One region of the Tigheibacillus halophilus genome, then DNA from elsewhere that is predicted to be linked to it. Evidence: predicted binding sites of a transcription regulator. Region 1 holds the regulator's gene; each other region holds the start of a gene.
The links. The regulator LexA, encoded in region 1, represses DNA repair genes until DNA is damaged. The targets are predictions, from matches to a motif close to CGAACATATGTTCG.
Positions count from the first base shown of each region.

Region 1 (4,292 bases):
AAGCTGGATGAGTATGGTGAACCTTCCCTGGAGCTGAATGACCACGGCGGCTATTTCGACTTGGCCCCGACAGATTTGGGGGAAAATTGCCGAAGGGATATCGTTTTGGAACTGGAGGAAATGGGTTTTGAAATTGAAGCTTCCCATCACGAAGGGGCACCTGGACAACATGAGATAGATTTCAAGTATTCAGACGCGGTTCGCCATTGCGATGATATTCAAACGTTCAAATTAGTCGTTAAAACAATTGCAAGAAAACATAATTTGCATGCCACATTCATGCCAAAGCCTCTATTCGGGGTTTTCGGATCTGGTATGCACGTCAATATGTCTTTGTTCAACAAGGGAAAAAATGTATTTTTTGACGAATCAGGAGATATGGAATTAAGTACAACAGCATATCAATTCATCGCCGGGTTGCTTAAACATGCGAACAATTTCACAGCTGTTACGAATCCTACAGTAAATTCTTATAAACGTCTTGTGCCCGGTTATGAAGCACCGTGTTATGTTGCCTGGTCTGCACAAAACCGAAGTCCATTACTGCGTATTCCTTTTTCGAGAGGTCTAAGCACAAGAGTGGAATTAAGAAGTGTGGATCCCACTGCCAACCCATATATGGCTATGGCTGTGCTTTTGGCAGCAGGCCTTGACGGAGTGGAAAATAAAATGGCCCCACCAACCCCTGTCAATGGGAATATTTATGATATGACAGCGGAAGAAAGAAAGGAAAACGGAATTGTCAATCTGCCGGCAACATTGAAGGAAGCTTTAACAAAATTGACTAAAGATGAAACAATGATAGAGGCTATGGGAGCTCATTTGTATGAACATTTTATCGAGGCAAAAGAAATTGAGTGGGACATGTTCCGAACAACTGTTCACCCTTGGGAACGCGAGCAGTACTTGAGCCTGTATTAAGCTCGGTATGACTGGGTTTTAGATTGTGGATGCGGCCAAATAATTGAGTGAGAATAGATGGCCACCCACAAAATACCCACAAAAATAATCATTTTAGGATACTGTCCATATAAGCGTCAAGTTGGGCAGTATTTTTTTATCTGTTTATTTGCCTGTTGCCAATTTCTTGTTTGTTCCCCCCCCCCCAAAACATGTTGTGGTAAACTAGCATTAATAAAAAAATGGAAGGATTTAAGAAATGGCAGAATTGCGTGGAGAACATCTTTTGCAAGAAAAGTATGGAACGGTAAAAAAAGCGGCGGCCTTTTATAATAACCAGATGCTGCATCACCTCAATGGAGTAATGATAGATTTCATTTCTGAACAAAGTATGATGTTTATATCGACTGCGGATAAAGATGGAAACTGTGATTCTTCCTTCAGGGCTGGCCCTAAAGGTTTTGTAAAGGTGATACATGAGAAATTGCTGATTTATCCAGAGTATAAAGGAAATGGTGTGATGGCGAGTTTAGGAAATATAGAAGAAAATCCGCATGTCGGCCTTATGTTCATAGACTTTTTTGAACACTGTATTGGGCTTCATGTGAACGGAAAAGCCGCCATTGTAGAGAACAAACAGTTGCCGGCAATGGATCAGGTGATGAAAAAAATGAAGGAAAAAGAAGCGGCTAAAGCAGAAAGATGGGTTGTGATTGAGATAGAAGAGGCGTATATTCATTGTTCAAAGCACATTCCTAAACTGAGGAAGCTAGATAAGGATAACTACTGGGGAACTGACGAGGTCAGAAGAAAAGGTGGTGACTATTTCAAAACCAAGCATGAAAAGAAGCATGATCATGAAAGATAATAAACGAAAGTTAAAAAAATTGCAGGATACGATGTATCTCTGCAGTTTTTTCGATTGGGTAAAGGATGCTTTGTTGCATATACGATGTGGTGATTTACGTTTTTCAGGCTTTACCGAGCTGCCGTTTTTTAACGGCTTTTTTCTTTTTATAAGCAATCCAACTGGTTTTCAATGAAGCGTATGTGCCAACAGCCGCAGCTCCATAAAATCCGCCCATAAACAAGCCGGCCCATATATCATGACGATGGCTGATGAAAATAGAAATAAAAAAACCAAAGAAAGACGCTATGGTGGGATAATAAGGCTTGGGTATTGGAAAAGCTTTGAATAACTGGGTTAAGAGTATTATTGCAGGAACTGCTATGACTCCATCCAGTATGGTTGTATGTATGACCGGGAATTCTTCCATGAGTATCACCTTTCCACAGGTTTTTGTTATCATGTAGGTTTTCCCAAAATAACTTTTTTATGAGAGTATGCAAAAATCATGCAACATATAATACAAATGCTTGCCATTGAGCGGCAAGCATTTATTATCAATGAATGGAACGATAGAGACCAATTACTTTACCAAGAATAGAAACATTATCATAAATGAGCGGTTCCATCGTGGCGTTTTCCGGTTGTAATCGGATATAGTTCTTTTCCTTATAAAATCTCTTTACTGTTGCTTCGTTATCCTCTGTCATCGCTACAACAATTTCACCGTTTTGAGCAGTATTCTGTTGTTTGACGATTACTTTATCGCCATCAAGGATTCCTGCCTCAATCATGCTTTCACCATCGATGACCAAGACGAATGTGTTTTCATCAGGACTTGCTACTGATTTTGGAATCGGCAGGAACTCCTCTATGTTTTCAACAGCAGTAATTGGTATCCCCGCTGTAACTTTACCGATTAAAGGAGCATAGAAGGCGTCATCTTTTGGAATGCTGCCTTGTCCGGATGGATCAAGAATTTCAATTGCTCTGGGTTTTGTCGGATCTCTTCGTATATAACCTTTATTTTCCAATCTAGCTAAATGACCATGCACTGTCGAACTGGAAGCGAGTCCGACTGCCATAGCAATTTCCCGTACCGAAGGCGGATAGCCCTTTTTACTTACTTCAGATTTGATATAGTCAAGAATGGCTTGTTGGCGCTTTGACATTTTTGTCATAAAAACACACCTCACACATAGATTTTATTAATGATAGTTTACCATGGTTCATATGGTAAAGCAAACATTAGTTCTAAAAACGCTTGACAGGAACCTTTGTTCTGTTATAATCAAATTAGAACAAAGGTTCTCAAATGTGAGGAGGGGCAATATGTTTGGGAAATTGACGAAAACAGATGTATTTTATTTTGTAGCTTTTGCTTTATCACTTGTATTTTTGTATGTATCATTAATAACATCTTGATTCTTTATTATAGAAATATGAATACTAGGTTGGAGAAATCTATATGAAAAAAGCAATCATATATTGTCGTGTCAGCACTGACAAACATACACAGGAATCGTCTCTTGTAAGGCAGGAAGAAGAATTGCTCCGTTTGTCTGCAAATCTGGAAATCGATGTGGCTGATGTTATAACGGAACAGGCAAGCGGGTACGACGTTGACAGAGATGGTGTTTTTGAAATCTTGGAATGCTTTGCGGAAAAAAAAGCAGAAATACTGCTTATTCAGGATGAAACCAGACTGGGAAGAGGCAATGCTAAAATTGCCTTATTCCATCAATTGCAAAAGATGAATGTACAGGTTTATACAGCGGTCAATGGCGGAGAAATGGTTTTGTCTGAAGCGGATGCCATGGTGTTGCAGATTGTGGGGATTGTAGAGGAATATCAGCGGAAATTGCATAACGCCAAAATCAGCCGTGGAATGAAGAGGGCTGTCGCACAAGGATACAATCCCGGACGGAATATGATGCATAAAGACAGGGCTCCTGGTAAACAGCGTAAAGAATTCCCCATGGACGAGCTGATAAAGCTGCGCTCCAAGAATTTGACTTTCCAAGAGATCGCTCATACATTGCAGGGGCAAGGTTACGATGTTTCCAAGGCAACGGTACACCGGCGCTTTCAGGAGTATCAAAAAACTTGATTGCGATGATGGCAACAGGTAAGATAAAGGCAAGGACATACCATGAGTATGTTCTTGCTTTTTATTTTTAACCGAGGCTTTGATTATGCTTAACGGGAGGAAAAATATGATTTCAAAAAATAAACTGGATCGCATCAATGCACTCGCGAAGAAATCCAAGCAAGAAGGGTTATCCGAAGCGGAGAAACAAGAACAGAAAGCGCTAAGAGCTGAGTATTTGAAAAATGTGCGCCAATCTTTCAAAAATCAATTACAGACAATGACTGTAATCGACCCCGAAGGAAATGATGTGACACCAAAAAAAGTCAGGGAGATGCAGGAAAAGAATCGTAAAAATTAACGTTATTAATCTTTAAAATACGCAATGATGACTGCCAGAAACTTGTCAGGGATGCTGGTTCATTATAAAATGAGAGCAATTGGATAATTGAAAGG
Region 1 covers NZ_JBHUIZ010000003.1:738,991-743,282, forward strand. The annotation lists gene glnA (type I glutamate--ammonia ligase) at 1-921, shown strand, start outside; gene ACFSMW_RS04205 (pyridoxamine 5'-phosphate oxidase family protein) at 1,160-1,768, shown strand; gene ACFSMW_RS04210 (hypothetical protein) at 1,872-2,177, opposite strand; gene lexA (transcriptional repressor LexA) at 2,305-2,928, opposite strand; gene ACFSMW_RS04220 (YneB family resolvase-like protein) at 3,216-3,857, shown strand; gene ACFSMW_RS04225 (DUF896 domain-containing protein) at 3,964-4,197, shown strand.

Region 2 (4,292 bases), 380 kb from region 1:
GAAGCAAATGTTAAGCTGGATACACTTGCACTATGCTGAGAAAATCCTGTTAGAGGACATTGCAAGGGCTGGCCAATTGAGTCGCTCTGAATGCTGTCGATATTTCAAACGAATATTAAAAACTACACCAGTAAATTACATGATGGATTATCGTATTCAAAAAAGTCTGGTCCTGCTGCAGCAAGCAGATTTTAATATTACAGAAGTTGCCTATCAAGTGGGTTTTAATAGTACAAGCTATTTTATTGAGAAATTCCGAAAGTCGATGAACATGACACCTTTAGCATACAAAAAATATAAAATAAATGCGTATTAAAACATGGCCCAACAATGGGGGAAGTTGTAGGGGAAATCACCATTAAATCTTACTTTGATTGTATAATTCAAACTATGTGCAAATAAAAGCTTTGTAAAATTAGTTTTACCAAGGAGGCTAAATAAGATGGTCATACTAAGAAATGTTCAACCAGCAGATCTAGAACAGTTGTTAGCAATTGAGAATGAAGGTTTTCCAACAAATGAAGCCGCTACAAAAAAAGCACTTGAGGAGAGAATTCAGTTGATACCTGATACCTTTATTGTGGCAGTAAAGGAAGGGGGTCTACTAGGGTATATCAATGGACCTATTATTAACCAGCTTTACCTTACTGACGATCTATTTGAAAACATTACAACAAACCAAAAAACAGGAGGATATCAAAGTATTTTAGGACTAGTAGTGTCTAAACAAGCAAGAAATATTGGAATTGCTACGCGCTTAATTAAAAAAATGGAAGAGCTTGTAAAAGAAAATGAAAGAAAAGGCATTACTTTAACGTGCAAACAAGATTTAGTTTCTTTTTATGAAAAACAAGGGTTTATTAATCATGGCATCTCTGCATCAAAACATGGTGGAGTAAGCTGGTATAACATGGTTAAGTTATAAAACAGCACAGATTTAAACGAAGGGAATCATTGATGAATGGAAAGGGGTACGTATCAAAAACAACCATATCAAAAACGTTCCCCCCTTATTATTTAGAAGGAACGAGTGAAAATTGAATGATGGATGTTTTGGACTTCAATATAAACTTCTGCTGTTTTCTGGCAGCTTAAATGGGTTTTCTTTATTAATTCGGTCATAAAACATGATGCCATTTAAATGATCTATTTCATGTTGAATAACAATAGAGCTGTATCCGCTAAGCTTCAACATGATTTCCTCCCCGTCTAAATTAATTCCTTTGACTTTTATCCGCTCATATCTTGGCACGAACCCCTGAATTTCCCTATCAACAGATAGGCAGCCCTCACTTGGAGGTAAATAAATCATGGATACAGAATGGCTGATTATTTTAGGATTAACCAGCATATATTCATGTTTTCTATCGTTTTCATCTGTTAAATAAGCAGCGAACATACGCTTATTTAAACCAATTTGGTTTGCTGATAAACCTACACCTGCACGTAATTTATGTTTTTTTGCAATGGTTGGATCTTGACTGTTTTTTAAGAAGTTCCTCATACAGATTAACGTTTCTTTATCTTCAGAAGAAAGGGGAACTGCCACTTTGTGTGTAGCTTGGTGTAAAATCGGATTTCCTTCTCTTACAATATCTTTCATCGTTATGAAATAATTCGAATCAAATTTACTCATAAGTAAATAATTCATCCACCTTTACGTTTAAAATTTTGGCTAATTTAAAAGCCAATTCTAAAGTAGGGTCATATTTGTCATTTTCAATACAATTTATCGTTTGTCTAACTACACTGCATTCTTTGGCAAGCCGTTCTTGTGTTAGCCCCATTTTTTTTCGTAATGCTTTGATTTTATTTTTCAATATTGAATCACCCATGTCAAAAGTATTAGTCAATATCAATATAACAGACTTGAATAAGATGTCAATACTTTTGGACATAATTGGGCTGCTTCTTTGTCTTCGTCGTTCATCAATTAACTGGCAATGAATGAAACCTTGGTGGTATGATGGTAGATGAAGATAGAAAGGAAGTGTTCCGATTTGAGCAGTTTACCAGAAAAAACTTGTACAATTGAAAAACTTGTAACCATACCGAAGGATGTAGAAAAAGTGATAGCAGGTAAAAAAACAGCCACTCGGCGAAATGGTATATATGCTGATATTGGAGAGATAATGGAATTGGATGGCAAAAAGTTTAAAGTGGATGCGATATATCCGCAATATTTGGGAGATGTAACTGAAATAGATGCAAGGAGAGAAGGCTACGATGATTTAGAGAGTTACAAACAATCTATTTTGAGTATGCACCCTGGTATGCGCTGGGCTCCGAAAATGCAAGTATGGGTACATGAATACTCCCCGATAAATTAATAGAAGATACTTGCGGTCAAAACTAAAACGACAGTTTTTTGTTTCACCTAATAGGATGGCATTTCAGGTTTATCATATATCCCTAAAAAGCAAGGCATAGCGCCTTGCTTTTTTATGGAGAAGAATAAATTACCATTGTGGAGGAATGTATATTCTTTTATAATAAAGCATATGATGAAAACAAATGTTCGTTCGTTTTGAGGTGTATGATGATGGGTAAACAAAAAGAGGGCAGGAGCATGAAGAATGCGAATGATCGCGGGACAAAGAAATGGTCTGCTATGATGCTTACCGAGCATCAGGAGGCGCTGACTAAATTATTTCATTACGATAAACACACAGAAAAACCATTTTTGTCAGAAGACCAGGTTGCAAAAATAGATTTTATGCTGCGCAGAGCTGTATCGGATGATTTATCGATAGCCATTACATATTACAGTGAAGAAGGGTTTCACAATATCAAGGGAAAAATCACTTCAATAAATGCTTATAATAAGACACTCCTAATGAAGGGATATATGATTGATATGGAAGATGTTACTGAGGCAGAAATCTTATGATGTTGTTCAATCCCAGCACCCAATTAGTGGTGCTTTTTTTATGCCTTGTTCTGAGACACCGGTTTGCTAGGCGAACGCGTGACTGATTTTTGAATACTCGGCCTTTGCAAAAGGTTTTTTCGAAACCAGTTTGAACGCTTCTTTTCATTTTTTCCTCCTATAAAGGAAGCTCACCAATACATGTACCTTGCATTTAAATTAACTATGGCTTTCGACTTATCCGAAGTCCTGGAGAAGAATATTGTGGCAGACGTGAATTAAAGGAAGGAAAACTGCAATACGTAAAGAAACACGCATAAATAGTTAAGTGATGTATGCGTGTTTCCCAAGTATAGTATTAAAATGTTTGTTCAGCTATATTTTCTTCCACTGGAGGATTGAATTGACCTTCCCATTTAGCAACCACAATGGATGCAAGGGAGTTACCTACCACGTTTACAGCCGTGCGGCCCATATCCAGGATACGGTCGATGCCGGCGATGAATGCTAATCCTTCAGCAGGTAATCCAATTGTACTAAAGGTTGCCAGCAATACAACGAAGGATACGCCCGGTACACCTGCCATCCCTTTGGAGGTAACCATCAGTACCAGCATCAAGGTGATCTGTTGTCCGATACTTAGTTCTATTCCATACATTTGGGCAATGAATAATGACGCAACAGCTTGATATAAAACAGAACCATCCAAATTAAAGGAATATCCAGTTGGGATAACGAACGTAGCAATGTGTTTGGGACTGCCAGCTTGCTCCATTTTGTCCATGAGCCGCGGAAGTACAGTCTCGGAGCTTGCTGTTGAAAATGCCAGAATTAATTCTTCTTTAATCATTTTTAACAGCTTAAATATGCTGAAACCGACAAGTTTCGCCATCAACCCTAATACAACCAGAACGAAGAAAATCATCGTTCCATAAACGGTGATTGCCAGTTTTCCTAATGGAATTAAAGAAGAAAAACCATATTTGGAAATCGTTACACCGATTAATGCGAACACACCGATTGGGGCGTATTTCATAAATAGGTTTGTGACGTAGAACATGGCCTTTGCAGTACCTTCAAAAAACCGCAGTACAGGTTTTCCTTTATCGCCAATTGCTGCGATACCCAGACCAAATACGACTGCAAAGAAGATGATAGCGAGCATGTCGCCATCAACCATCGCTTCTACCGGGTTGGTAGGAACGATATGCAGTAGCGTGTCGGCTATGGACTTGTCTTCTTGTTCTTCCGTTGTTTTCACATAGGTTGAAATGTCTGTTTGCTGCAATTCTTGCTTGTTCAAGCCGCTTCCTGGCTGGAAGATATTTCCCGCTAACAGACCAACAGCGATGGCGACCAATGTCATACTAACGAAATAAGTTAACGACTTACCGCCAAGCTTGCCAACAGATTTCAAATCCCC
Region 2 covers NZ_JBHUIZ010000003.1:362,211-366,502, forward strand. The annotation lists partial or broken gene ACFSMW_RS02335 (helix-turn-helix domain-containing protein) at 1-316, shown strand, start outside; gene ACFSMW_RS02340 (GNAT family N-acetyltransferase) at 443-925, shown strand; gene def (peptide deformylase) at 1,061-1,636, opposite strand; gene ACFSMW_RS02350 (helix-turn-helix transcriptional regulator) at 1,629-1,820, opposite strand; gene ACFSMW_RS02355 (ASCH domain-containing protein) at 1,974-2,330, shown strand; gene ACFSMW_RS02360 (YolD-like family protein) at 2,570-2,890, shown strand; gene ACFSMW_RS02365 (cation:dicarboxylate symporter family transporter) at 3,228-4,292, opposite strand, start outside.
Region 2: ACFSMW_RS02360 (YolD-like family protein) is a predicted target of LexA. The motif match lies at 2,512-2,525, and genes of this name have one in related genera.

Region 3 (4,292 bases), 320 kb from region 1:
AAGCCCCTTCTCAAGATGCACAGACCCAGTTGCATAATATTGCAGAGCTGTTTGATGATTACCAGAAAGCCGCTTCCGAAGGTGATTGGGAAAAGGCAGGAAAAATCATGGCAGATATTCAAAATGAATTGGAAAAGATTAAATAACCGAATAGGGTGTAGTATGCATTTGCAAGTGCTCAACTTCAGGGGGAGCACTTGCTTTTTTTGCGTAAGAAAATAGAATTCCTTTTTTCTGTATATAGGCACTTTTCTTTTGACGTGACATAGGATGATACGAATAGAGGAAAAAAGGAGCTGGGCCAAATGTTTTATGATGGCTATTATTACCCTCCTGTCAACGGATATTCCGGCATGAGACGGGTTACGATAGAAGAGGCGATGCATACGGCGCTGCAACAGGTACCTGGGCAGGTTATCAAAATCGAACTGGATACGGAACATGGTATTCAAGTGTATGAAGTAGATATTGTGACTGCCCAGGGCGTGAAATACGAGGTGAATGTCGCGGTAGATACAGGGGAAATTGTCAATATTGAATTGGATTGAACGTATTTTTTTGCACCTGTCACTAAACATAAAACCGGGGGTCATGTCATGCGAAATGGCCCCCGATTTTTTTACTGCGATCGATCGCTATCCCTCCCGGCAGATAACTCGATGCCCGTAAAATGGCAGTAGATCCGTATTTTTCCCGAATATTGTCCATGACAAAACCAAGATTTTTACGTTTAGAGATGTCTTCGAACAGATTCAATTGTGTCTGATCATCGTCATATAAATGTCCCAGAGTGACGTACACTCTGCGAATGCTGCTGCTTCCATCGTAAAATGTTCGGAACAGCTGCATACAGACTTCATACATATCCATTGTGATATTTGTTGGTGTAATGATGGATCGGGAACGGCTGAAGCCGCCGCTGCTCTCTTTGGAATAGCCAATGCCAAGATGAATGGTTTTGCCTGCTTGTTTTGCTGTTCTGGCACGGCGGCAGGTTTCTTCACATAATTCGAGAATGCAGATTCCTATTTCTGATTCGCTATAATCGCGCAGCAGTGTCATGCCATGACCAAAACTTTTTTGTTCTGTTTTTATAAAATCGCCGAAAACTGGACTAAGGTCTATGCCCCAAGCATGCCAATACAATTGTTCCCCCATGACGCCAAAACGCTTTTTTAAATATTTCAAGTCTGAGCCGGCAAGCTGTCCCAGTGTGATGATTCCCATACGGTTCAGGTTTTTTTTCATCCGGTTGCCTATACCCCAGATTTTTTCAATAGGAGCAGGCCACAATTTTTCAGAGACATCTTCATATCTGCATACAGCAATACCTTGCTTTTTTGCGTGCAAATCCATGACGACTTTAGCCAGGAATTTATTATCTCCTATTCCAATGGAGCAAGTAATACCAAAGCTTTCCAGAATCTCTGCCCTGATTTTGCGAGCGATCTGGCAAGGGTCGCCGAATAGTTTTTCAAGTCCATTGACAGTTACCCAGATTTCATCAATAGAATAAGGGTGTATCGCTTCTTTTGGCGCATACTCCATTAATAGCTTGGTGATTTCAACGGAAACATGAATGTAATCCCCCATATGCGCTTGGACGATGATGAGTGCGGGATCATGTATAGGCAGCTCAAAAAAACGGCTGACATTGCTGATACCATACTTTTCCTTTAAAGCTGGGGAGGCGGCAAGGACAATACTTCCTGATCTATTTGGATCGCCGACCACAGCAAGTAACGCTTTCATCGGATCTAAGCCGAGCTTGACGGCTTCCACACTGGCATAAAAAGAACGCATATCGATGCATAATACATCATTTCTTGGATAAGCAGTGTAGTCCATTTTGTCTCTCCTCCCGCAGGAACGTTTGTTCTCATTATATGCAACCCAGCTTGTAATAACAATGGTAATTTTTTCTGGATTATACCTTCTGACAAGTGAAAACAAGTATCGTCAGGAATAGTGAAAAAATAATGGACATACTGAATTTATAGTGATATATTACATATCATCACGAATTATTTATCTCATCACGATTCACAGGAGGAAGGCGAATGTTAAGTAACCCATTAATTGCAACTGTATGCATTTTTGCTTTAATCGCGCTTGGGGAGATGCTGTCCATCATTTCCCGGGCAAGAATTCCTATGTTGCTGACAGCTATGGTCGGCTATCTGATTTGTATCTGGACAGGCATTTTCCCAAAAGATATCATGGACAAATCAACATTCGCCGCGCTGGGAGCCATTTTGATTGGTCCGGCGATTACACACATGGGTACACTGATTCCATTTTCACTGCTAAAGAGCCAATACAAAGCGGTATTGATAGCGCTGGGAGGTGTAGTCGTTTCCGGTTTGCTCATTCTGGGACTTATCACACTTTTCTTTGATTATCCCACTGCGGTGGCTGGTGTAGGTCCAATCAGCGGAGGGATTATCGCACTATTGATCACCTCTGAAAAATTACAGGCGCTTGGACTTACCAGCTTGGTTGTCATCCCGGCACTTGTTGTTGCTTTCCAAGGTGTGATGGGGATGCCACTAGCAATGAATTTCATGCGTAAATATGCATTTAAAATGCAGCAAGCCATGGATAGCGGCACATTCATGCCAATGGTCCAGGAAGACGAGACCGCTGCCATGAGTGAGAAGGAACAACATCCGATCAGGCAAAGTATGACGATTAAATTATTTGTAGTTTTTGTCGGTGCAGCAATCGGGGTCATGCTCGGTGAACTGACGCCAATCCATTACAGCCTTTGGTGCCTGGCTATCGGTATTATTGGTACCAAGACCGGGCTGCTGGAAGAAAAGTCTTTGGAAAGAGCCAATTCATTCACGATTACGATGATTGCTATTATCTTTGTTGTTATCGGTACAATGGCGGATGTGACACCAAGCGAGGTGCTGCACAATCTGCCAGCCATTCTGGCCATTTTGATTATTGGTACAGCAGGCATTGCATTGGGCGGATATATCATGTCGAAGCTGATGAAATGGGATCCGTATAAAGGTATGCCGGTAGCTCTTACTGCATTATTCGGCTTTCCGGGTGATTATTTACTATGTGAAGAAGTCAGCAGAAGCATGGCAAGAAATAAAAAGGAGGAAAAACTTATCTTCAATGAACTGCTGGCACCGATGCTGATTGGCGGATTCACCACTGTAACAGTCGCGTCTGTCATTGTTGCCGGTATTCTGATACAAACATTGTGAAGCAAATGAATTACAAGTAAATTTTAAATACGTTTCAATAAAAAGAATATATTTTTTCAGAACAGTTAATTTGACAAACAATAATGAAAGAGGGATGAAAAATGAGCAAAACAATCATTAGGAATGGCCTATTCATTGACGGCAATGGGGGAGAACCGCAAAAAGACGCCACCGTCGTGGTTGAAGATGAAAAGATAATATACGCCGGTTCAACAGACGGGTATGAGGCAACAGGAAATGAAAAAGTCATTGATGCGGCAGGCGGAGCGATCTTGCCGGGCTTCATAGACACACATGTCCATATGATGATGGAATATAAATCGGTCGCCGACAGGCTCGCGACCCCATTTTCTTTCAACTTTTATCAAGCAGCAGAATATTTAAAGACAACATTGCATGCTGGTATCACTTCGGTCAGAGATGCGCTTGGGACTGACCTTGGTGTGAAAAAAGCAGTTGAAGAAGGATTGATCGCTGGTCCAAGGTTGCAATTAAGCATCAACGCCTTGACCATTACCGGCGGTCACGGTGATGGTTATACGGTATCAGGCAACGTTTTGGATTTGCAAGCGCAGGATTATCCGGGAATGCCGAGCGGCAAATGTGATGGTAAGGAGGAAGTCCGCAAAAAAGTCCGTGAGATGCTCCGTGCGGGTGCGGAAGTCATTAAAGTCCATGCTACCGGCGGGGTGTTGAGTGCGACAGACCATCCAGAATTCACGCAATTTTCGCCTGAGGAGCTGGCAGTAATCGTGGAAGAGGCTAAGTTCCGCAAAGGGGTTAAAGTGATGGCGCATGCCCAAGGCGCAGAGGGAATCAAAAATGCAGTCAAAGCTGGGATCCATTCCATAGAACATGGCATTTTTCTTGATGATGAAGCAATTGAATTAATGCTCGAAAATGGTACGTTCTTAGTACCGACCTTATTGGCTCCAGTCGCTGTTTTGGAAACAGCTAAAGATGTAGGAATGCCTGATACAGCAGTGCAAAAATCCAAAGAAGTGATTGAAGCACACAAGGCAAGCTTCACGAAAGCTTATAAGGCCGGTGTGAAAATCGCAATGGGAA
Region 3 covers NZ_JBHUIZ010000003.1:418,930-423,221, forward strand. The annotation lists gene ACFSMW_RS02635 (UPF0182 family membrane protein) at 1-146, shown strand, start outside; gene ACFSMW_RS02640 (PepSY domain-containing protein) at 306-548, shown strand; gene ACFSMW_RS02645 (DNA polymerase IV) at 595-1,848, opposite strand; gene ACFSMW_RS02650 (hypothetical protein) at 2,061-3,224, shown strand; gene ACFSMW_RS02655 (metal-dependent hydrolase family protein) at 3,326-4,292, shown strand, end outside.
Region 3: ACFSMW_RS02645 (DNA polymerase IV) is a predicted target of LexA. The motif match lies at 1,867-1,880, and genes of this name have one in related genera.